DNA from 3 places in the Halomonas sp. Mc5H-6 genome. Region 2 is predicted to be linked to each of the others. Evidence: predicted binding sites of a transcription regulator. Region 2 holds the regulator's gene; each other region holds the start of a gene.
What was found. The regulator sigma-54, encoded in region 2, starts transcription at its own class of promoters, with help from an activator protein. The targets are predictions, from matches to a motif close to TGGCACNNNNNTTGCTNT.
Positions count from the first base shown of each region.

Region 1 (7,902 bases), on a different contig from region 2:
GCGCGTCTTGCCGGTAATGATGTCCATCATGGTGGTCTTACCCGCCCCGTTGGGGCCGATAATGCAGCGCAGTTCGCCATCGTCGATGGTCAGGTTCAGTTTATTGATGGCCTTGAACCCATCGAAGCTGACGGTGACGTCTTCCATGTAGAGAATCGGACCGTGGCGCACGTCGACCGTTGAGGCCTGGGGCGTCATGAAGTCGAACACCCGGTCGCGTTCGGTAAGCGCTTGGAAAAAACTCATGCGGTTGCCTCCTTGTCCGGCGTCTCTGATGCCGTTGGCTCATCGTCTCGCCGCCGCTTCAAATGGCCCAGCAGTCCGGCGACCCCTTTGGGCAGGAACACCGTAACGAACACGAACAGACCGCCCAGTGCAAACAGCCAGGCATCGGGCATGACCCCGGTAAACACGGTTTTGGCATAGTTCACCAGCACCGCGCCGATTACCGCGCCGTAAAGCGAGGCGCGCCCCCCCAGCGCCACCCACAGGACCACCTCGATGGAGAAAATCGGGTCGAACTCGCTGGGGTTGATAATCCCCACCTGGGGCACGTAGAGCGCCCCGGCGCCCCCCGCCAGCATGGCGGAGACAACAAACACGAACAGCTGGAAACGCTCGACCCGGTAGCCAAGAAAGCGCGTTCGCGCCTCGGCATCGCGGGTTGCCACGCACACCCGGCCGAGTTTGCTGCCGACAATCGACCGGCATACTACATAGCCCAGCGCCAGCGCCACGCCGGAGGCAATGAACAAGCCGAGCCGGGTGGCCTCGCTGCGCAGATCAAAGCCCAGCAACTCGCGGAAGTCGGTCAGGCCGTTGTTGCCGCCAAAGCCCATCTCGTTGCGGAAAAACGCCAGCATCAGCGCAAAGGTCATCGCTTGGGTGATGATCGACAGATACACCCCGGTGACCCGCGAACGAAAGGCCAGCCAGCCAAACACCAGCGCCAGCAGCCCCGGTGCTATCAACACCATGGCAAAGGCAAACCAGGCCATGTCGAAGCCGTACCAGTACCAGGGCAGGCTGTCCCAGTTCAGGAAGACCATAAAGTCGGGCAGGATGGGGTCGCCGTAGGTGCCGCGATCGCCGATCTGACGCATCAGGTACATGCCCATGGCGTAGCCGCCAATGGCGAAAAAGGCGCCATGCCCCAGGCTCAAGATCCCCAGATAGCCCCAAACCAGGTCCACCGCAACGGCCAGGAGCGCGTAGGTTAAATACTTGCCCAGTAGCCCGACGGTATAGCCCGATACGTACAGCGGGTGCCCGGCGGGTACTGCCAGGTGGAGCACCGTCACGGCAATGACCGCGACGGTCAGAATCAACAGAAAGATCTGCGTCGAGCGTTCGTTGAAGGGTCGTGTTAGCCACATAATCGATTAGCCCTCCGCCGCCCGGCCCTTCTGCGGAAAGAGTCCGCGGGGGCGCTTTTGAATAAACAGGATGATGAATACCAGCACGATAATCTTGGCCAGTACCGCTCCCGCCCAGGGTTCCAGCACCTGGTTGATAATACCCAGCGACATGCCCGCCACCAGCGTACCCCAGAGGTTACCGACGCCGCCGAACACCACCACCATGAAGGAGTCGATGATGTAATTTTGGCCGAGGTTGGGGCCAACGTTGGTGAGCTGGGAGAGTGCCACACCGGCAAGCCCGGCCACGCCGGAGCCCAGCGCAAAGGTCATGATATCCACGCGTGTGGCACGAATGCCCATTGAGCGGGCCATGTTGCGGTTCTGGGTGACCGCACGGACCTCAAGCCCCAGCCGCGTGTGGCGCATGATCAGTATCAGGCCCGCAAACACCACCAGCGCAAACCCCAGCACATACATCCGGTTAAGCGTTAGCGACAGGGCGTCGTTGACCACCAGCGAACCGCTCATCCACTCCGGCGTAATCACCGTGCGGTTTTGCGGTGAGATCAAGGTGCGTACCAGCTGCTGAAGAATCAGGCTGACACCGAACGTAGCCAGCAATGTCTCCAGCGGGCGGCCTTTCAGGAACTGAATCACGCCACGCTCGATCGCCACCCCCGCCAGGGCGGACACCATGAACCCGGCCGGAATCGCCAGTATCAGCGCCAGCCCCGGCTGGCCGGGCAGCAGTTGCTGCATCGCCCAGGTGGTATAGGCACCCAGCATGATCAGCTCGCCGTGGGCCATGTTGATCACGCCCATCACGCCGAAGGTGATCGCCAGGCCAATGGCCGCCAGTACCAGCACCGAGCCCATGGAAAGGCCAAAGTAGAGCGTCTCGGCGGCGCGGTTGATTTTAAGGTTTTGCTCGATATCGGCCAGGGCGGCGGTGGCAGCGTCGGCTACCAGCGGGTCATCCGATTGGGCAGCCCGGCTCAACGCCACCCGAACGTTACTGTTCAGGCTGCCCGATAGCACCTCGACGGCCTCGACGTCGCCCTGGTTGAGGCGATAGACCGCCAGCGCCTGATTCAACCGATCGCGTACCGCGGCCGAGGGTTCGTTTTCCAGCCGGTTGGTGAGCGGCTCGACCTGAGCTTCCTCAACCTCGCCAATCAGCCGTTTCGCCGCGTCCAAGCGCGCCTCTTGATCGCCGTTATACAGTTCGACCAGCGAAATCGCCGAGCGCAGCTGGGTGCGTAGTGCGTTGTTGATGGTCAACCGATCCAGGTCGCGGCGGCTGACCTCGCCCATGGCTTCCCCGGTCAGGGCATCTTCAATGGTGACGTCCAGGCCCGTCGTTTCCAGCGCGATGACAAAACGCCCATCGTCTTTCAGCCGTTGCAGATCACTGTCCAGCAGGGCCTGTAACCAGACGTCAGCGCGCTCTTGCTCGCTTTCGATAATGGCGTTGATGGCCATGGCTTTGTCGTCGAATGAGCGGGTATCCAGTGCTTCAAGAAGCGCTTGACCATCGTCTTCCTGCGCCTGAACCGCCATGGGCAACCAGGCCAGCAGGCTGATGAGCAAGCAGGTGACGATCCTTGGCATGACGCGTGCCGTCCACGAATAGCAAGGCATCCTCATGGGTGAATCCTTCGAGTGGCGTGCCCCAGGCGTTGCCTCAAACGAGACATCGCCTGGGTAGATGAATAAGGTAATCGGAACAAACAAGGGGCGGCTTGCACCGCCCCTGACACGGGCTTACTCGGCCAGTGCTTCTTCAGCATCGCTACCCATGCAGCGGTTTTCCGCCACGTTGTAGTTGCCGCATTCCATGGGCTTGCGCCAGTCGCTGATCAAATCACGCGAACCGGGCAGGTAGTCCGACCAGGCATCGCCGGCCACAGTCGACGGGGTTTCCCACACCACGGCGAACTGGCCGTTGTCCTGAATTTCCCCGATCATTACCGGCTTGGTGATGTGATGGTTGGGCATCATCGCGGCCGAACCGCCCGACAGGTTGGGCACGGTCACGCCGATAATGGCATCTTTAACCGCATCCACATCGGTGGTACCGGCTTTCTGGACAGCCTCTACCCACATGTTGAAGCCGATATAATGGGCTTCCATCGGGTCGTTGGTCACGGCGTTGTCTTCGCCGGTATGCTCAAGCCAGGCGTCGATGAAGTCGTAGTTGGCATCGGTATCCACGCTCATGAAGTAGTTCCAGGCTGCCAGGTGGCCGACCAGCGGTCCGGTATCGATCCCGGTGAGTTCCTGCTCGCCCACCGAGAAGGCGACAACGGGAATATCGGCCGCATCGATGCCCTGGTTGCCAAGCTCACGGTAGAACGGCACATTGGCATCGCCGTTAACGGTGGATACCACGGCGGTTTTCTTGCCTTCGCTGCCGAAGCGGCCGATTTCCGACACGATGTTCTGCCAGTCGGAGTGACCAAAGGGCGTGTAGTTGACCATGATGTCTTCATCGGCCACGCCAAACTCTTCTTTCAGGTAGGCTTCAAGGATGCGATTGGTCGTACGCGGATAGACGTAGTCGGTACCCGCCAGCACCCAGCGCTCGACGCCGACCTGGTCATGCAGGTAGTTGACGGCCGGGATCGCCTGCTGGTTGGGGGCGGCGCCAGTGTAAAAGACGTTCTCGGAAGACTCTTCACCTTCGTACTGCACCGGATAGAACAGCAGACCGTTCAGCTCTTCCACCACGGGCAGTACTGATTTACGCGATACGGAGGTCCAGTTACCGAAAATGACGTCGACCTCGTCCTGTTCAAGCAGCTCACGGGCGCGCTCGGCAAACAGCGGCCAGTCAGAGGCAGGGTCGACCACCACCGCTTCAATATCACGGCCAAGCAGACCTCCCGCTTCGTTCTGCTGTTCGATCAGCATCTCGACGGTGTCTTTAAGAACCGTTTCGCTGATAGCCATGGTGCCTGATAGCGAGTGCAGGATACCGACCTTGATAGGGTCTTCGTCTTGCGCGATGGCCTGGGTACTGACCCCCATCACAGCGGCGGTTAGCAGGGCAGTTGAGAACACTCGAGACGTCTTTGGGTGTGTCTTGCGTAGGAAAGTGGTCACTTGAATCTCCTTGCACCCCTTATGCTGGGGGCTCGTTTATTGGCGTCGTATGCCAAGCAGCAAAGGCTGGTATACGTCCACTAGCAACAAACAATTTGCAAGGGCTGCGCCAGATTGGCACATAAGCAACTTATAAGCGCACAATCAGCAACTTAAGATAAGTCTAAAAAACCCAAAAAAGGCCGGAAGCACCAAAATAGCGCGGCTTCTGTTGGCGAGCGCACGCTGATCACGCACCACTGGCGCACAATGCACTGCGACCGTGCAAAAACGGGGCGCCGACTCTCGTCGACGCCCCGTTTCTTCCAGGGTCGATGGCTCCCTTCCAGGATTAATCGCTGCCAGACGTCCCCTCTTCAATAGGATTACGCATCCGGCGGCGCAGGATGGGCCCAATAATATAGGGCAGGATCAAGCCCAGACCGGCAAATACCCAAAGGCCAATGGCCAGGCCACTGTTCCATAGTATGGTCCAGTCACCATCGGAAATATCCATGGCGTGGCGCAGGTTCTTTTCCATCTCCGGCCCAAGTAACAGGCCGAGGATGATCGGCACCAGGGGAATCTCAAGCTTGCGTAACAGATAACCGGCAACGCCAAAGATCACCATGAAGTAGAGATCGAAGACGGTATTGCTGATCGAGTAGATGCCGACAAAGGCAATCATGGTAACGATCGGCAACAGGTACATGGGTGGTACCGACAGCAGCTTGACGAAGATCCCTACCATCGGAATATTCAGGATCAGCAGCAGGAAGTTACCCACCAGTAGGGCAGCAATCACCCCCCAGACGATATCGGCGTTCTGGGTAAACATCAGCGGGCCGGGGGTGATGTTCAGCGAAATCAACAGCGCCAGCAACACCGCCGTCGTCCCGCTACCCGGCACACCCAAGGTCAACATGGGCACCAGCGCGCCGCTTGAAGCGCCGTTGTTACCGGCCTCGGGACCTGCGACACCGCGTGGATCCCCCTTGCCGAAGTAGCCTTTCTTGCCGACGACTTTCTTCTCCAGGGTATAGCCGATAAAGCTACCCAGCGACGCACCGGCACCCGGCAGTACGCCAGCGATGAAACCCAGTACCCCGCCACGCAAGCTCGAAGGCAGGATCTCACGGATATCCTTCCACTTGAGCGAGAGCTTGTTGACCGCCATTTTTTCCTTGCCACCACCGGCCTTTTCTTCGATGAAGAACAACAGCTCGGAAATGGCGAACAGGCCCACAATGGCTATGATGAAATCCACGCCTTCGTAGAGTTCCAGCGTTCCAAAGGTAAAGCGCTGCACGCCGGTGGAATCGATACCCACCGTGGCGATCATCAAGCCGATGGCGGCTGCCACCACGGTCTTCATCGGATTCTTGCCGGTAATACCGCCCAGGGTTGCGAAAGCCAACAGGAACAGCGCGAAATACTCGGCAGGCCCGAAGGTCAAGGCGAATTTTGCCAACAAGGGGGCCAATATAATCAGGCCTATGGTGGCCACCAGGCTACCGATAAAGGACGCCACGGCAGAGATCGCCAACGCCTCGGACGCCTTGCCCTGTTGCGCCATCGGGTAGCCATCGAGACAGGTCATCATCGCCGGTTCGTCACCGGGAATATTGAGCAGTATCGAGGAAATACGCCCGCCATACATCGCCCCGGCATACACCGACGTGAGCATGATAAGGGCGGTTTCCGGCGCCAGGCCGAGGGTAAAGGCCAGCGGGATCAGGATCGCCACCCCGTTGGCCGGTCCCAGGCCCGGCAAGGCACCAATCAAGGTGCCCAAAAAGGCACCGATCAGCGCAAACATCAGGTTATGGGGCTGCAGCGCGACGCCAAACCCGTCCATCAAGAAGCCAAGCGTTTCCATTAGCCCACCTCCAAGAACGACAATATGCCTAGCGGTAGCGCCAGATCGAGGGCATAGCTGAATACCAGATACACCACCACACCGGAAACCGCTCCGGTGATATAGGCCTTGAGCGGACGTGAACCCATGCGCCAGCAGAGGGTGCCCACAGCCAGGGCCGTACTGATGATGAAGCCTAGCGGTTGCAGCAACATGGCATACAGGATCAGCACGACTACCGCAACGATCAGCTCGATACCCGTACGGCTCCATGGCCAGGCATTATCCGGGTCCGGCCGCACGACCATGTACAGACTGGACAACCCCAGGACGACGGCCAGTAAAAGAGGAAAAGTATCGGGGCCAACGGCCTCGGACCCACCAAACGGTTCTGGAAACTGGGTGGCGCCCCAGCCGTACGCGACGGCCAGGACGATCATCAGGATCCCAAAGATACGATCGTTGAAAACCATTACTGAATCAGCCCGATATCCGTGGACAGTTCTTCGATATCTTTGATCTGGTCTTTAACGAAGGTCTCGAACTCACCGGCGCTCATGTGGAAAGGCATCAGGCCATTCTGCTGCATGACGCTCTTCCACTCGTCGCTGGCATAGATGGTATCCATGGCATCGACCCAGTACTGCTTGGCCTCGTCAGAGATATCCGCCGGCATGTAGAAGCCGCGCCAGTTGGGGCCCAGCGCATCAATGCCCTGCTCGCGTGCGGTGGGGATATCGGACAGGTCGCCGGGCAGGCGCTCTTCCGACAGTACCGCGAGTACCTTGAGATCACCCGACTCCATGAAACCTTGAGCCTCGGTAATATCACCGGTGAACGCTTCAACGTGGCCGCCGATCACCTGGGTCAGTGCTTCGCCGCCATTGTTGTAAGACAGGTAAGCGATGCGGGGCAGGTTCTCAACCTCGGCCGCCTGAGCCGCGATCAATACCTTGAGGTGATCCCAGCCGCCTTTGGCGCTACCGCCTGCAAACTTCACGCTGCGTGGATCCTCTTTAAGGGCATCCATCAGCTCATTGAGGTCATCGTATTCGGAATCGGCGGATACGGCGATGATGCCGTAGTCAGCGCCCAGCGCCCCGATCCAGTTGACCATGTCCGCGGTCATGTCAGGGAACTGACCCTGAGCAAGGCGGGTCGTAGTGGCCGTGGACGCCGCGACGAGAAGCTCCTCATCCCCGGCACGCTTGCTGATGGTATGACCGTAGGCTACGCCGCCACCGGCACCGGCCATATTGATGGTCTGAACGTTACCCGACACCAGGTCGAGCTCCTGGAGCACGTTACCGACACTACGGCAGGTAAAGTCCCAGCCGCCGCCCGGGTCAGAGGGGGCGATACACTCGACTTTACCTTCCGGTTCGAAGGCAGCGGCAGTGCTGGAAAAAGTCGTCATCGCGGCCAGCGGCAGAGCCAGCAGCGTTGCGTACTTCAAGGAAGACTTGAAAGTCATAGCGTTCTCCACGTTTTGATCTGTTGTTGTAGTGATGCGTGTTGTCTTGATGCATAGCGCTTCACGCTGTGAACGTTAGAAGAAGGCAGACCCGTGTGACAAGCTTGTGAACATTAAGCACAAAA
Region 1 is NZ_JAMXSI010000003.1:329,882-337,783, reverse strand. Features, by position in the region: gene urtD (urea ABC transporter ATP-binding protein UrtD) at 1-246, opposite strand, end outside; gene urtC (urea ABC transporter permease subunit UrtC) at 243-1,376, opposite strand; gene urtB (urea ABC transporter permease subunit UrtB) at 1,383-2,921, opposite strand; gene urtA (urea ABC transporter substrate-binding protein) at 3,126-4,466, opposite strand; gene NH395_RS07275 (tripartite tricarboxylate transporter permease) at 4,798-6,324, opposite strand; gene NH395_RS07270 (tripartite tricarboxylate transporter TctB family protein) at 6,324-6,776, opposite strand; gene NH395_RS07265 (tripartite tricarboxylate transporter substrate-binding protein) at 6,776-7,720, opposite strand.
Region 1: urtA (urea ABC transporter substrate-binding protein) is a predicted target of sigma-54. The motif match lies at 4,561-4,578, and genes of this name have one in related genera.

Region 2 (7,902 bases):
TCCCCCCGGAGAGCTCGGCTGGCGTAAGGTGCCGCGCGCCGCGCAGCCCCACTGCCTGAAGCTTGAGCAACACAAGATCACGTATCATGGCATCGGGCAGGTCCGTATGAACCCGCAACGGAAATGCCACGTTTTCATATACATCCAGATCAGAAAACAGCGCCCCACTTTGAAACAGCATGCCCATGCGCTTGCGTAGCGCAAATAGCGCCTTGCGCGACAGCCGATGCACGTCGTCCCCGTCGATCAGCACGCGGCCCTTATCGGGGGTCAGCTGCCCGCCGATAAGCTTTAACAGGGTCGTTTTGCCTGTCCCGCTGGGCCCCATGATTGCCGTCACTTTACCGCGCGGGATGGTCATGTTCACCCCGCGGAAAATCTCGGTATCGCCCCGCGAAAAATACAGGTTATCGACTTCAATAAAAGGCACATCGCTCATGGAACCATCAACTCTCGCGTTTACTTGCAGATTCGCTCGTTTCACGCAGCAAGCAATAAGTAAACAGTGATTAAAAACCCGTATTTTAAAAACTGTATTTAAAAAACCACGTTTAAAAAACCATTATCGAACAACGTATTCTAACCCTACCTGACGACGACAAGCGAGCACCGCTTGTTCTCACGACAAAACGATGGGGCAAAGTCCACTCGGTCAATGTTACTCTTACGCCAGATTGTCATTTTTAACGAGCCACCGATTGCCCATGCCAGCAACAACTGAAACCACTCCCTTTCGCCAAAGCGCATTGCGCACGCTAGACATTGAGCAAGCTGCCATCGCAGGCTTGGCCAGCAAACTGGATGCGCACTTCGATCATGCCTGCGAGCTGATTCTGGCCTGCCAGGGACGCGTGGTGGTTACCGGCATGGGCAAGTCAGGCCATATTGCCGGTAAAATCGCGGCGACACTGGCCAGCACCGGCTCGCCGGCGTTTTTTGTCCACCCTGGCGAAGCCAGCCATGGTGATCTGGGCATGATTACCCGCAACGATGTCGTGGTCGCGCTCTCGAACTCCGGGGAAACCGCTGAAGTGACGGCCTTGCTGCCGCTGCTGAAGCGCCTGGGCACACCGCTGATCAGCATGACCGGACGCCCGGCCTCTACGCTTGCCCAGCATGCGGATGCGCACCTGAACAGCAGTGTCGACCGAGAGGCCTGCCCGCTGGATCTTGCGCCGACAAGCTCCACGACAGCGGCATTAGCCCTGGGCGATGCTCTCGCGGTTGCCCTGCTTGAAGCACGCGGCTTTACCGCCGAGGATTTTGCCCTGTCGCATCCCGGCGGCAGCCTGGGCCGACGCCTGCTGCTGCGCGTTCGCGATCTGATGCACCAGGGCGAACGCCTTCCCCAGGTTGCCCTGGGCAGCCCCCTGCGCGATGCGTTACTGGAGATCACCCAGCAGGGACTGGGGTTCACCTGCGTGGTGGACCCCGACGGCCTGCTGGTCGGCGTATACACGGATGGCGACCTGCGCCGCACCCTGGATAATTTCCACGACCTGCGTGACGTACGGGTAGATGACGTCATGACCCGACCCGGCAAACGCATATCTCCCGACCTTCTCGCGGCGGAAGCCGTTCGCATCATGGAAGACAATCGCATTACCGCGCTGGCAGTGGTGGACGAATACCAGCGCCCGATAGGCGCGTTGCATATGCATGACCTGCTTGCCAGCGGCGTTATTTAACTTCAATCGACCGGAGACCCAATGTCCCTTTCTGCTGACCTACTCGACCGACTACGTCGCATTCGCTTATTTGCCCTTGATGTCGATGGTGTTCTCACCGACGGTCGGCTTTACTTTCAAGCCGACGGTGTCGAAATCAAAGCGTTTCATACCCAGGACGGCCATGGGCTCAAGCTGTTGAAACGCGCAGGCATCTCGGTCGCCCTGATCACCGGCCGCGACTCCCCCATGGTGAGCCAGCGCGCCGCCGCACTGGGCATTCCCCACGTTTATCAGGGCTGCGAGGACAAACTGGCCGCCCTTCGTGGCCTTTGCCAGCGCCTGGATCTTGATTTGTCTCAGGTTGCCTATTGTGGTGACGACCTGCCTGACCTGGCCAGCATCAAGCGCTCAGGCGTTGGCATCACGGTACCCAACGCCCCTGACTACATGCACACCCACGCTGACTGGGTCACCGAACGCCTGGGGGGACACGGCGCTGTCCGCGAAATATGTGATACGTTGCTTGATGCTCAGGGTCACTGGGGCGCGGTTGTCGATACTTACCTACACGGCTGAGGCACTATCTATCTATGCTAAAGACATGGCCTACGCGTCTGGGACTGGCACTCATCGTGCTGGCTCTGGGCGGCTTGCTGGTATGGCTGGACCCGGGCGGCCTTCAAACCGTTCCGACAGACCCGGACGCCCGTGCCGAGGAGCCAGGCCACGTCCTCCACAACGCCGAGCTGACGCTGTTTGATGAGCAGGGGAATATTCAGCAGGGATTAACCACGCCTCGCCTGGTGCATACTCCCCAATCCGCCTCGACACTCGCCGAGACGCCGCATGCCACGCTTTATGACAGCGAGCGGCGCGTCTGGAACGCCACGTCAGAGATAGGTACGCTTAATACCCGTTCTCAGGAGCTGACGCTTTCGGGCGACGCAAGATTGATCGCCCCTGAAGAAGGCTGGCAGCTTGACACGGACGTTCTGCACTATGAGGGGAAAACCGCCCATGCGTGGAGTGACACTCATGTGCTGCTCCAGCAACCACCCCAGCGCATGACAGCACGGCGTATGGATGCATGGCTCAACGAGGAGGAAGTGCGGCTTGAAGGTGACGTTCAAGGCCACCACCCTCCGGAGACGCAACCCGGACAGGAATGAAACATGAAAGCGTTTATCTACACGGCGATGGCGGCTGCCTGCCTAGTGCCCTTTTACGCGACGGCGGATAACCACCAGCAGCCAGTTGAAGTCGTCGCCGACCAGCTTGACCTGGATCAGCGCGCAGGTACAGCGGTCTACACCGGCGACGTCGAAATTCGCCAAGGCAACATGCTGATACGAGGCGACGAAGTGGAAATCCAGCGTAACGAAGAAGGCGAGCTCTCCCGGGCCACAGCGCTGGGCGAACGAGCGTATTTGCGGCGCCAGCCCGAGGACCAGGATGGCCCGATGGAAGGCTGGGGTCGGCGGGTGATCTACCATGTCGCCGAGCGCCGGGTCGAGTTGATTGATCGGGCGGAAATCATCCAGCAAGGCGACCGCTTCACCGGGGGACGCCTGGAATATTTCATCGACCAAGAGGTCGTCAAGGCGCGTTCCGATGTCGACAATCAAGAGTCGCAGCGCATTCGCATGACGCTGCAACCCGAAGGTTAAGGAGAGCCAGATGGCCGTTGCCGACAACAGCGCAACACGAACGCTATACGCCCGTCATTTGGCAAAAAGCTACAAACGCCGGCGCGTGGTGAAAGACATCAACCTGGATATCTCACAGGGCAGCATCGTCGGCCTGCTCGGCCCCAATGGCGCTGGCAAGACCACGTCATTCTACATGATTGTCGGCCTGGTCAAGGCAGATGCGGGCAGCGTTGGTATTGATCAACTCGACCTTTCCCGAGCGCCCATGCACGAGCGCGCCAAGGCAGGCATTGGCTATTTGCCCCAGGAGGCGTCGATCTTCCGCAAGCTTTCCGTCGCCGACAACATCATGGCCATTTTGCAAACCCGAAACGACCTGGACCGCGCCGGACGCGAAGCGCGCCTGGAAACACTCCTGGAAGAGTTTCATATCACCCATATCCGCGACAATATGGGCATGAGCCTTTCCGGGGGCGAACGGCGCCGCGTCGAGATCGCAAGGTCCCTCGCCACCGAACCTGCGTTCATTCTGCTGGATGAACCTTTCGCGGGTGTAGACCCCATCTCCGTAGGCGACATCAAGTCGATCATCCGCGCCTTGAAGGACCGTGGCATTGGCGTCTTGATTACCGACCACAATGTGCGCGAAACACTGGATATCTGCGACGTGGCCTACATCGTCGGCGACGGGCATATCATCGCCAGCGGTTCCCCGGACGCTATTCTTGACAACCAGGAGGTACGTGACGTTTACCTAGGTGCTGATTTTCGTCTCTAAAGCCCTTAATGGCATATTTATTGCCAATGGCATACTTATTGCACTTGCACCCGATCACAACTCGCACTAGGGTGGATGCTTTCCGATAAACGAGTGGTTCTCAGATGGTCATGAAAGCTTCTCTTCAACTGCGGATCGGCACCCAGCTCACCATGACACCTCAGCTGCAGCAGGCGATTGCCCTGCTACAGCTATCAACGCTCGATTTACGCCAGGAAATTCAGCAAGCGCTCGATGCCAACCCCATGCTCGAGCAGGAAGACGAGTTCAGCGAAAGCGAACAAGCCGCCAGCGAGCCGGAAGAAGGCGAGTGGGCAGATAGCATTCCCAAGGAGCTGTCCGTCGACAGCGACTGGTCAGATACCTATCAGGATTCGGCTGGCAGCGGCAGCACAAGCAGCGACGGGCCTGACTTCGAGCGCCAGGCAGCCGGGCAAAGCCTTCATGGTCACCTCCTCTGGCAACTCGCCATGACCGATTTGAGCCAACGCGAACAGTTAGTGGCCGAGAGCCTGATTGATGCGCTGGATGCTAACGGCTATCTCACCCAACCCCTTAACGACATCCGCGAAGGACTGCGAGATCAGGGCGTGGAAGGCCTCAGCCAGCGCGAGGTCGAAACCATTCTGCTGCGACTGCAACAGTTCGAGCCCACCGGCATCTTCGCCCGCGATCTTCGCGAATGCCTGATGCTTCAGCTCGCCGCCCTGCCCGACGACACCCCGCTGCTGATGCCTGCCCGGCGGCTGGTCCGCCAGTTCCTGGAAGCCCTGGGCAAGAACGATCAGCGTCTCCTCAAGCGGCGACTCGGTCTGGACGACGCGCAACTCGATGACGTCATCCAACTGATCAGAAGCCTGGACCCGCGCCCCGGCAGCGTTTACAGCGCCACTGACGATAGCTACGTGATTCCCGACCTGGTGGTTCACCACGATAACGAAGGCTGGCACCTCGAACTCAACCCCGAGGCCTTGCCCAAACTCAGGATCCAACCCGATTACGCCAGCCTGATCAAGCGCGCCGACAAAAGCCAGGATAACCAATTTCTCAAGGACCACTTGCAGGAAGCCCGCTGGCTGATCAAAAGCCTCTCCAGCCGCAACGACACCCTGCTACGCGTTGGGCGGGAAATCATTACCCGCCAGATCGGCTTTCTCGAACACGGCGAAGAAGCCATGAAGCCGCTTATCCTGGCCGATATTGCCGATGCGGTGGAGATGCACGAATCGACCATCTCTCGTGTCACCACCCAGAAGTTCATCCATACACCGCGGGGCATTTTCGAGCTTAAATACTTCTTTTCCAGCCAGATCAGTAGCCAGGACGGCGACAGCCACTCCAGTACGGCCATTCGTGCGCGCCTCAAAAAACTGATCCAGGAAGAACCCCCCGGCAAACCCTTGTCGGATAGCCGTCTGGTCACCCTGCTGGAGGAAGCCGGCATCCACGTGGCCCGACGCACGGTCGCCAAATATCGCGAAGGCATGGGGATCCCGTCTTCAAGCGAACGACGCCGTTTGCGGTAGAAAAACGGAAACTCACTACAAGGGCTTTGCTTAACGCCAAAAAGGGTTACAATCGAAGAACAGTCCGACGGATAAGGAGTACGTCAATGCAAGTCAATATCACCGGTCATCATGTAGAACTGACTGACGCCTTGCGTGACTATGTCAACGAAAAGTTGGAACGCGTTGAGCGCCATTACGACAACATCACCACCGTACAGGTAACGCTCTCGGTCGAAAAAGAGCGTCAACAGGCCGCCTGTACGCTGCACGCTGCAGGCGCTGACTTGCATGCCGAGGCCCTCGATAATGACATGTACGCCGCCATCGACGCCCTGGCGGACAAGATCGATCGACAACTCGTTAAGCATAAGGAAAAAGCACAAGCCCGCGCCCAGGGCGCAGGTGTGCGTTAATTCAATGACGTTGGCCACAATCCTCCCCCCGGAACGCGTTCTCTACGATGTGCCCGGGGGCAGCAAAAAACGGGTGCTGGAATTTTTCAGCACCTTTATCGCACAAAACATTCCCAGCCTCGACAGCCAGGAAGTGTTCAGCCGTCTGATCGGCCGTGAACGCCTCGGCAGTACGGGGATTGGTAACGGCGTGGCGATTCCCCATGCGCGAAGTCCGCATTGTGATTCGCCCATCGCCGGCTTTCTCAAACTCAATGAAGCGGTCGACTTCGACGCCATTGACGGCGACCCGGTTGACCTGGTGTTTGTTCTGCTCGTGCCTGAAGAAGCCGACGATACGCACCTGGCACTGCTGGGCCAAGTTGCCTCCATCATGAATGATGCCGACACGCGCCAGCAGCTACGCAAGTCGGGTAGTCAGCGTGAATTGCTGGACCTCATCTCCGCCAAGATACGCGAACAGGCTGCCAGCCTTTAAAAAGGCGAGGCGCTTATGGACCGTCCTAATCCCGGGTCGCTTGTCCAAGTCGCTTGACCGCAAGCAAGAGAGCCTTCATGCAACTCGTCATTATTAGTGGCCGATCAGGGTCAGGCAAATCGATAGCCTTGCAGGCGCTGGAAGATCTGGGTTATTACGCTATTGATAACCTGCCCGCCATGCTGCTGGATTCACTGGTTGAGGAGTTGCGCGATCAGGGCGGTCGCACCCACCTGGCCGTCAGTATTGACGCACGCAACCTGCCAGGCGCACTTGCCAAGCTTCCCGAACTGCTCAAAGAGCTTCGGCAGCGGACCATCAAGTGTCAGATCGTGTATCTCACCACCGACGCACGCATTTTGCTGGAACGCTATTCAGCCACTCGCAGACGGCACCCGTTAACCCGCAACAGCAGCCTCACGCTAGAAGAAGCCATCGACAAAGAAGAGCAAACGCTGCACGAGATTCGCGATCTGGCCGATTTGACCATCGACACGACCCGGCTTTCGGTGCATGACCTTCGTCGCCGCATCACTGATCAGGTCGCCCATCAGCGGCGCGACCAGCTAACGCTGACTTTCGAGTCCTTCGGCTATAAGCGCGGCGTTCCGCTGGATGCGGATATTGTCTTTGATGTCCGCTGCCTGCCCAACCCCTACTGGGATCCGGCGTTACGGGGCTCCACTGGCCGCGACGCTGATATCATTGCGTTTTTGTCCAGTTACCCACTGGTCGATGACATGACCCGCGATATCGAGGCCTGGCTTGAACGCTGGCTGCCAGCCTATCAGCACAGCCAGCGCAGCTACATGACGGTGGCGATTGGCTGTACCGGCGGTCAGCATCGCTCGGTTTATATCGCTGAACAACTGGCGCAACGCATCGCCAATCTGCTGGGTGAAGTACATTTACGCCACCGCGAGCTGGGCTTGCAATACACCGTCAACGCGCCGCTTTAGTTCGAGCCACGTTGACAACCATCATCTATCGCGAAGACCCTCATAGCCAAAAGGAACCAGGGTGCCAGAACGTAGACTTACCCTCACTAACCAACGCGGCCTTCACGCGCGGGCCGCCACAAAGCTTGTGCAATGCAGTCAGCAATTTGACGCCAATGTCCGCGTTTATAAACAGCAGCAGGAAGCCGATGCCGCCAATATCATGGCGCTGCTGATGCTCGCGGCCCCCTGTGGCACGGAGCTATGCATCAAAGCAGAAGGCAATGACGCCGAACAGGCCCTGGATGCCATTCAATCGCTGTTCGACGCCCGCTTTGACGAAGACAAGTAAAACCCCGTCTGCAACGATCGGCTAGTTGCCGGCGATGGTCATGCCATCAATCAGCCAGCTACCGGAATGGATACTGCCGCGGCGGTCAATGTCATCACCCACGCCCACCAGCGCAC
Region 2 is NZ_JAMXSI010000001.1:196,816-204,717, reverse strand. Features, by position in the region: gene NH395_RS00925 (ATP-binding cassette domain-containing protein) at 1-439, opposite strand, end outside; gene NH395_RS00920 (KpsF/GutQ family sugar-phosphate isomerase) at 705-1,688, shown strand; gene NH395_RS00915 (HAD hydrolase family protein) at 1,710-2,246, shown strand; gene lptC (LPS export ABC transporter periplasmic protein LptC) at 2,261-2,839, shown strand; gene lptA (lipopolysaccharide transport periplasmic protein LptA) at 2,843-3,337, shown strand; gene lptB (LPS export ABC transporter ATP-binding protein) at 3,348-4,097, shown strand; gene NH395_RS00895 (RNA polymerase factor sigma-54) at 4,202-5,623, shown strand; gene raiA (ribosome-associated translation inhibitor RaiA) at 5,710-6,018, shown strand; gene NH395_RS00885 (PTS sugar transporter subunit IIA) at 6,023-6,496, shown strand; gene rapZ (RNase adapter RapZ) at 6,574-7,455, shown strand; gene NH395_RS00875 (HPr family phosphocarrier protein) at 7,517-7,786, shown strand; gene pmbA (metalloprotease PmbA) at 7,808-7,902, opposite strand, start outside.

Region 3 (7,902 bases), on a different contig from region 2:
GTGGCGGTGGTCTGCAGGTTGCCGGACTGCAGGCCGTGCCAAAGCGCTTCCTGGTGGCCCTTGGGGCGGAAGGGCGGGCTCATCACATGCGCCGCGGCACGGCCCCAGTCGGTATCCTGGTAGACGCTGTCGTCGATCATGAGATGACCGGCCAGGCATTCGCCGTAAACCTGGTGCCCCTGGTCGCGGGCGTAGGCAATTTCGTCTACCGCGTCCTTGGTGGAAACGTGCACCAGATAAATCGGTGCGCCCAGGGTGCTGGCGATACGAATGGCGCGGCTGGCCGCCTCGCCTTCCACCTGGGGCGGGCGCGAAAGCGGGTGGGCTTCCGGTCCGGTGATGCCCTGGGCGAGCAGTTTCTGCTGCATGTGATAGACCAGCTCGCCGTTTTCGGCATGCACCGTCGGCACCGCGCCCAGTTCCAGGCAGCGCGAGAAGCTCTCCACCAGAATATCGTCGGTGGCCATGATGGCGCCCTTGTAGGCCATGAAGTGCTTGAAGCTGTTGACCCCGTGCTCCTGCACCAGGGTGCCCATTTCCTCGCGCACGCTATCGTCCCACCAGGTGATCGCCACATGGAAGGCAAAGTCGGTGGCGGCTTTTTCGGCCCAGCCCTGCCAGGTTTCGAAAGCCTCCAGCAGCGATTGCCCTGGCTGAGGAATCACAAAATCGATGATGGACGTGGTGCCGCCCGCCAGCGCGGCCGCGGTGCCGGTGTAGAAGTCTTCGCTGGCCACGGTGCCCATGAACGGCAGCTGCATATGGGTATGCGGGTCGATGCCGCCGGGCATCACCAACTGGTCGCTGGCATCGACCACCTCGCAATCAGCGGGAACGTCTAGATGGGTGCCGATGGCGTGGATTTTACCGTCGACGCAGAGCACGTCGGCGCGGTAGGTATCGGTATTGGTGACGACGGTGCCGCCCTTGATCAATAGGCTCATTGTTCGCTCCTTGGCTTATCAGGTGGCCTGGCTACTCGCCGTCGGTCAGACGGGTGTAGGTTTCCGGGCGGCGGTCGCGGAAGAACTGCCAGTTGTTGCGTACCTCGCGCACCATGTCCAAATCGATCTCGTGGACCAGCAGTTCATCCTCGGTTTCGCTGGCCTGGGCCTCGATCTTGCCGCGCGGGTTAACGATATAGCTGGAGCCGTAGAAATTGCCGATATTCCACGGTGCCTCGGTACCCACGCGGTTGATGGCGGCGATAAAGCAGCCGTTGGCGGCGGCCGAGGCGGGCTGCTCCAGCTCCCACAGGTATTGGGAGAGCCCGGCGACGGTGGCGGAAGGGTTGAAAATCACCTCGGCGCCGTTGAGTGCCAGCGCCCGCCAGCCCTCGGGGAAGTGGCGGTCATAGCAGATATACACGCCGATTTTGCCAAAGGCGGTATCGAACACCGGCCAGTTGGATTGGCCCGGCTTGAAGAAAAACTTCTCCCAAAAGCCCGCGATCTGGGGGATATGCGTTTTGTGGTACTTGCCCAGGTAGCTGCCGTCGGCATCGAACACCGCGGCGGTGTTGTAGTACACGCCGGTCTCGGTTTCCTCAAAGACGGGGACGATGATGACCATGCGGTGCTTGGCGGCGAGTTTCTGCATCATCTGGCAGGTGGGGCCCTCCGGCACCTGCTCGGCGGCGGCATACCACTTGCCGTCCTGGCTGGGGCAAAAGTAGGGCTGATTGAACACTTCCTGGAAGCAGAGCACCTGCACGCCCTGTTCTGCCGCTTTCTCGATCATCGGCAGGTGGGCTTCGTTCATGGCGTCGCGGATGGCCGCGGGTTCCAGGTCGGTGCTGGTTTTCAGGCCCATTTGAATCAGGCCGATTTTCATCTTCTGCATCAGACAATCCCTCTTAATAGCGTTAGGCCAAAATATTGGTGTTATTTGATGTTCTGTTTTAAGCGGGTGGTTCGCAAAGCTGACCATTGAGACAGCTTTTAAGAAAGTATCGTCAGGTTGTGCGTTTTAGCAAGTCAGTCGGTGGTTTTTTTAAGATGGATTTTAACTCATTGAGTTAAATTGATTTTTTTATTTTAGCATTGAGGAAGCCCTAATCTGGTGAAGGTGCGCACTGTTTTGGATTTTTAAATTAACTATTTTAAATCAGTGATTTGTATTTTTATTATGGAAATAAATTCAGTTTTTCATGTTTAAAATTGGTGCAAATATTTTTTTTGATCTAGCCTTTTTGAGTCCGCCGGGTATTCGGTGACTCAGAAGTCGGAAAGATGACGAAAACAATAAAATTCTTGTCCTTGAAGACAGTTTTTTGATCAATAAGTTAAGTGACTAGGGCGACTTAGTCGGCACGCTTATTGCTTGAAATAACCTCAGACCGTGAGGGTTTTCTGGGAAGCAGGATGACACTGAGGAGAGACCAATGACGAAAACAACCTCTCAAATGGTAGATCGAGACGGGCTGATTGAGCTGGACGTGGGGGACGACGTTCGTTCCAGTTCGCGTTTCAATGAGGACATTGCACCCACGCAAGCAAGCGAGCGAACCTGGTCAAAATGGAATATCGCCGCGCTTTGGGTGGGAATGGCGATTTGCGTACCCACCTATACGCTGGGGGGCGTGTTAACGGCCTACTTCGGCTTGAGCGTTGGCGAGGCGCTGTTCGCGATATTACTCGCCAATGTGATTGTCTTGATTCCGCTGACGCTCAACGCCTTTCCGGGGACGAAATTCGGGATTCCTTTCCCCGTAGTCCTGCGCTCCTCGTTCGGCATCTTTGGCTCCAACGTACCGTGTCTGGTGCGCGCCCTGGTCGGATGCGGGTGGTTTGGTATCCAGACCATGTTTGGCGGGTTGGCCATTCATCTTTTGCTCTCGGAACTGATGCCGGCCTGGGCGGCGCTGGGGGGCGTCGGTGAGGTCATCGGTTTCTTCGTGTTTGGCGCGATGAACCTGTACGTAGTGATTCGCGGTGCGGAATCGATCAAATGGCTGGAAACGCTGGCTGCGCCTTTGCTGCTGGCGGTGGGTATCGGTTTGATGGTGTGGGCCTGGCCGCACACCTCGATGACCGAGCTGCTGGCGCAGCCGCCATCGCGTCCTGAAGGGGCGTCGGTGTATGGCTACTTCTTTGCCGGGTTAACTGCCATGGTGGGCTTCTGGGCCACGCTGTCGCTGAATATTCCTGACTTCAGTCGCTTTGCCAAAAGCCAGAAAGACCAGATTGCCGGGCAGGTGATCGGCCTGCCGCTGACGATGTTTTTCTTTGCCTCGCTGGGTGTGGTGATGACCGCTGCCTCTGAGTCGCTGGTAGGGCAAACGATTGCCGATCCGGTCAATCTGATTGGCATGATCGATAGCCCGTTTTGGGTCGTATTGGCGATGTTGTTGATTATCGTCGCAACCCTATCGACGAATACGGCGGCGAACATTGTTTCACCCACCAATGATTTCCAGAATATTGCGCCCAAATTGATCAACCAGACTCGAGGCGTTCTTCTAACTGGCGCGGTGGGTGTGCTGCTGATGGGTTACGACCTGCTACAAAAAGCGGGCATCATTCCCCCGGGGGTATCGCTTGAACAGATGTACTCCAACTGGCTGCTGGGGTATTCCAGCCTGCTGGGCCCGATCGCCGGTATCATGGCCGTGGATTACTTCCTGATTAAAAAGCAGCGTCTGGATGTGCCCAGCCTGTATATGGACAGCCATGCGTATCCGGCTGTCAATATTGCCGGTTTTATCGCCTTTGGCGTGCCCGTGGCGCTGACACTGATTTCGCTGACCACCGGCACGATGTACTGGTTCTATGACTACGGCTGGTTTACCGGCTCGGCGCTTGGCGCGATCGTTTACTATGTCGCCAGTCAGGTGCTTTCCTCCGCACCGTCGGTGGGGCCGTCGCCGGTGGCGGACAAGGAGCCTGCCGAGCAACTCCCCTAGTCGCGCGACACGCACTTTACCAAGATGCCTCACCAACACCCGGCTAGATGCCGGGTGTTGGCGTTTGTGGCGTATCGATGAAGTTTAAAAAGGCGTCAACGACACGGTTGGGGCGGCGGTCGCGGCGGGCAATGAGCACAAAGGGGATACGGTAGTGCTGGCTTGTGCTGTTCAGGGCGCGCATTTTGCCTGCCGAGACCCATTGATCCGCGACGTGCTCGGGAAGAAAACCAATAAATCGTCCGGTGAGAATCAAAAATGCCGCGCCCTCACGGTCAGACGCGGAGGCGCGCAGGTTGAGGGCATCGTGGGCCTGGCGTGCCTCAGCGGGCAGTGGATAGCGGGGCGATATGGCGGGATGGTACGCAAGCTCGGCCAGCGTGAGGCGATCGCTGGCCTTATCGAACAACGGGTGCCCCACCGAGCAGTACAGGAAGGAAGGTTCATCGTAGAGATGCTGAGTATCCAGGCTGGTGGGCAGGTTGACCGCGGGCACGACCCCGACATGCAGGTGGCCATCCATCACGCTGCGAATCACCGCATCCGAGGGCTCCATGTGTATGTTCAGCGTGACATCGTGCTCCGGGGCGCTGAGTTTGGCCAACGCATGGGTGACATTCATGGCGGGTAGCGTCACCAGATTGTCGGTAATGCCGATATTCAGCTCGCCCCTGATGGTGTGATGCAGCGCGTTGACATCACTTTTGAAGGTTTCCAGCGCGGAAATCAGCGTCAGGCCTGCCTGATAAATCTCCTTGCCTTCTTCGGTCAGGCTGAACCCGCCACGTCCTCGCTGACACAGCGAAAAGCCCAGCCGCCCTTCCAGGTCGTTCATATGCTGGCTGATTGCTGACCGGCTGATGCCCAGCGTGGTCTCGGCCGCCGTAAAGCCACCGCACTCCACCACCGTTTGAAAAACACGAATCAGGCGAATCTCATAGTCGCTCATTTGACCAAGCGCGGGCATATCAAGCTCTCATGGCGGGTAATCAGTTGATTTAATGATAGAGGAATCGAAAAAGGCCGATGTACTTTTCAAAAATAGTTCTTCAATATCATCGACGTTTGAGCTTATGTTAGGACGGTTCTGTTTGTTTAGTGCCACTTTATGACAAGGCGCCCGCGCAATGCCACAACCTGTTACCCCGTTATCGGCCGATTTGGCGAAGAAGTATCGCCAGCAGCGCCGTGGTGCTTTAACGCTTTACGGGGTGGCGCTGTTGCTGCTCCTGAGTATCTTTGTGTGGGTACTCTACGAACAGTATCGACAGGAAATTCAAGCTCTTGAAACGCGCAACGCGGCCCGTGCCGATGTCGTGACCGAGTGGGCGAAAGGCGTTTTCGCGCAGAGCGGCCAAGCGCTGTTGAGTATTGCCGAACTTGTGCAGGTGCAGGGCATTCCGCCGCAGGACGCGCCTTCGTCTATTCAGCAGGTACTACGTAACCGAACGCGTTCCGTCGATTGGATTGATGATATCGGCATTATCGATGCCAACGGCATTGTCCAAGCCAGCGCGCTGCGAGCCAACCTGGTGGGGCTTGATCTCAGCGGCAGCGCGTTTTTTAAAGCCTTTCGTGATCAGGATGATCGCACCAAAATGGTGACGCCGCTCTACTCGGCATCGGATGATGAACAGTATTACCTCTATCAAGCGCGGCGCTTGACCCGTGACAACGGCGAGTTTGGCGGCATTGCGGTGGCGCGTATATCGCCCCTTGTCTTTGAGCGTGCTCTGAAAAGGCTGGGCTTATCCAGTGGTGAGAGTATTGCGCTGGTGGATAGCGAGCTAAAGCTGATTGCCCGTTTACCCCCCCTTGAGGAACCCATCACCGCCGGGTGGCAGGTGGAAAGCCCCGAGACACGCATGATGCTTGAGCGCGGGGCTGATACATGGTCGCTGCGTTTGACCTCCCCGCTGGACCAGCGCGAACGCCTGTTTCAGATGCAGTGGATAGAAGAGTTGCCGCTGCTCGTGGTCGTAGGCGAAGACGTCCAGCTTCAGTTGGCCAACTGGCGACAGCGTGCCGGTATACTGGCAGGCGTAATGCTGCTGATTGCGCTGCTGGGCGCCTGGGGCGTGCGTCACTACCTTAACCGGCTGCGCTTTGAACATCGGTTACACCAAAGTGAAGCGGAACTGCGCATCTCCGCCACGGCCTTCCAGACCCATCTGGGCATGTTGATCGCCGATGCAAACGGCCATGTTTTGAAAGTCAACAACACCTTTACGCGGATTACCGGCTATAGCGAAGACGAGCTGGTGGGTAAAAGCACGCGGATATTGAACTCTGGCCGCCATGATAGTGCTTTCTACCGCAAATTATGGCAACGGGTTCAGGTGGCCGGGAGTTGGGAAGGAGAAATCTGGAGTCGGCGCAAGAATGGCGATGTATTTCCCGAATGGCTGACCATTAGCGCCGTTTACGACCCGCAAGGCGCGCTGACCCATTACGTGGCCACCATGAGCGACATTAGCGAGAGTAAAGCGGCAGAGCAGGAAATTCACCAACTGGCGTTTTACGACCCGTTGACCGGGCTTGCCAATCGGCGTCTGTTCATGGATCGCATGGAAGCGGCGTTAAAGGACGTGAATCGTCATGCTCGCTGGGGGGCCTTGCTGTTTATCGATATCGATAACTTCAAGCAAATCAACGATACCCTGGGCCACTACGTTGGTGATCAACTGCTGCAGCATCTCGCCCGTTTAATGGGGCAAATGCTGCGTGAAACGGACACCCTGGCGCGGCTGGGGAGCGATGAATTCGCTGTGCTGATCGAAGGCATGAGTAAAAGCCGGGAGCATACTGCTGAACTTGCCGAAAATATCGCACAGAAACTTCAAGACTTGATTCGGCTGCCGGTGATGATCCGGGGCGAGAGCCTTAACGTCACGGCAAGTATCGGGATTACGGTGGTAAACGACCACGCCAGCTCAGTCGATGATTACTTGCAGCAGGCGGACATGGCGCTTTTCCAGGCCAAAAGCAGTGGTCGCTGCGCCTTGAGCTTTTTTGACCCTACCATGCAAGCTGAGTTGCTGGCACGGGTTCGCCTGGAAAACGAACTGAGTCAAGCGTTGGCGAATGAGGAATGGCGGCTGCATTATCAGCCTCAAATTGACCAGGAGGGCCGCTGCATAGGGGTCGAAGGTCTGCTGCGTTGGCAGCATCCCGAACGCGGATTGGTCATGCCTGGCGAGTTCATTCCCCTGCTCGAATCGACCGAGCTGATCAACCCGGTAGGTGATTGGGTGCTGGAGGCGGCCTGTCAGCAATTGGCACAGTGGGCCCATCAGCCTGGGTTTGCCGAGTTGAGCGTGGCGGTCAACGTCAGCCCGCTGCAGTTCCGGCAGGTCGATTTCGTCAACAAGGTGGAGTCGATATTGCAGCGCACGGGCGCGCCCAGTCACAGACTGAAACTGGAAGTGACGGAGTCGCTCTTTGTCGAAGAGCGCGATGATGCCCGTGAGAAAATGCGGCAACTCAAGCAGCAGGGCGTGCGTTTTTCGTTGGATGATTATGGCACCGGTTACTCATCGCTGGCCTATTTGGCGCACCTGCCTCTGGATCAGCTAAAAATCGATCAATCCTTTGTCCAACAGGTGATCGACAGCAAGGCGAATGCCGCCATCGTGGAGAGCACCATTGCGCTGGCACAAAGCCTGTCGCTGGAGATCGTGGCCGAAGGCGTCGAGAGCGACGCCCAGCAGGCGTGGCTTTCGGCCCATGGCTGCCAAACTTACCAAGGCTTCCTGTTCGGGCAGCCCATGCCCCTGGACGTCCTTGAGGCGTGGCTGAGGCATGAGTCCTTAGCTTTTCAAGGTGTCGGCGAGCGCCGCTTTGAGTGATTCAGCGCTGGGCATATGAGGAGAGGATGATTCGGGGGCAATGATTTCCAGGCGTGAGTCCTGACGCCAGGTGGATGGCGTGACGCTTAGCGTGCCATCTGCGCGGTTGAGCTGTCGCCAGCCATCATGGGTGTGGAAGACGCCCTTGAT
Region 3 is NZ_JAMXSI010000012.1:27,401-35,302, forward strand. Features, by position in the region: gene hydA (dihydropyrimidinase) at 1-944, opposite strand, end outside; gene NH395_RS14930 (nitrilase-related carbon-nitrogen hydrolase) at 976-1,842, opposite strand; gene NH395_RS14935 (NCS1 family nucleobase:cation symporter-1) at 2,384-3,904, shown strand; gene NH395_RS14940 (LysR family transcriptional regulator) at 3,948-4,871, opposite strand; gene NH395_RS14945 (EAL domain-containing protein) at 5,032-7,752, shown strand; gene NH395_RS14950 (CobW family GTP-binding protein) at 7,714-7,902, opposite strand, start outside.
Region 3: NH395_RS14935 (NCS1 family nucleobase:cation symporter-1) is a predicted target of sigma-54. The motif match lies at 2,308-2,325, and genes of this name have one in related genera.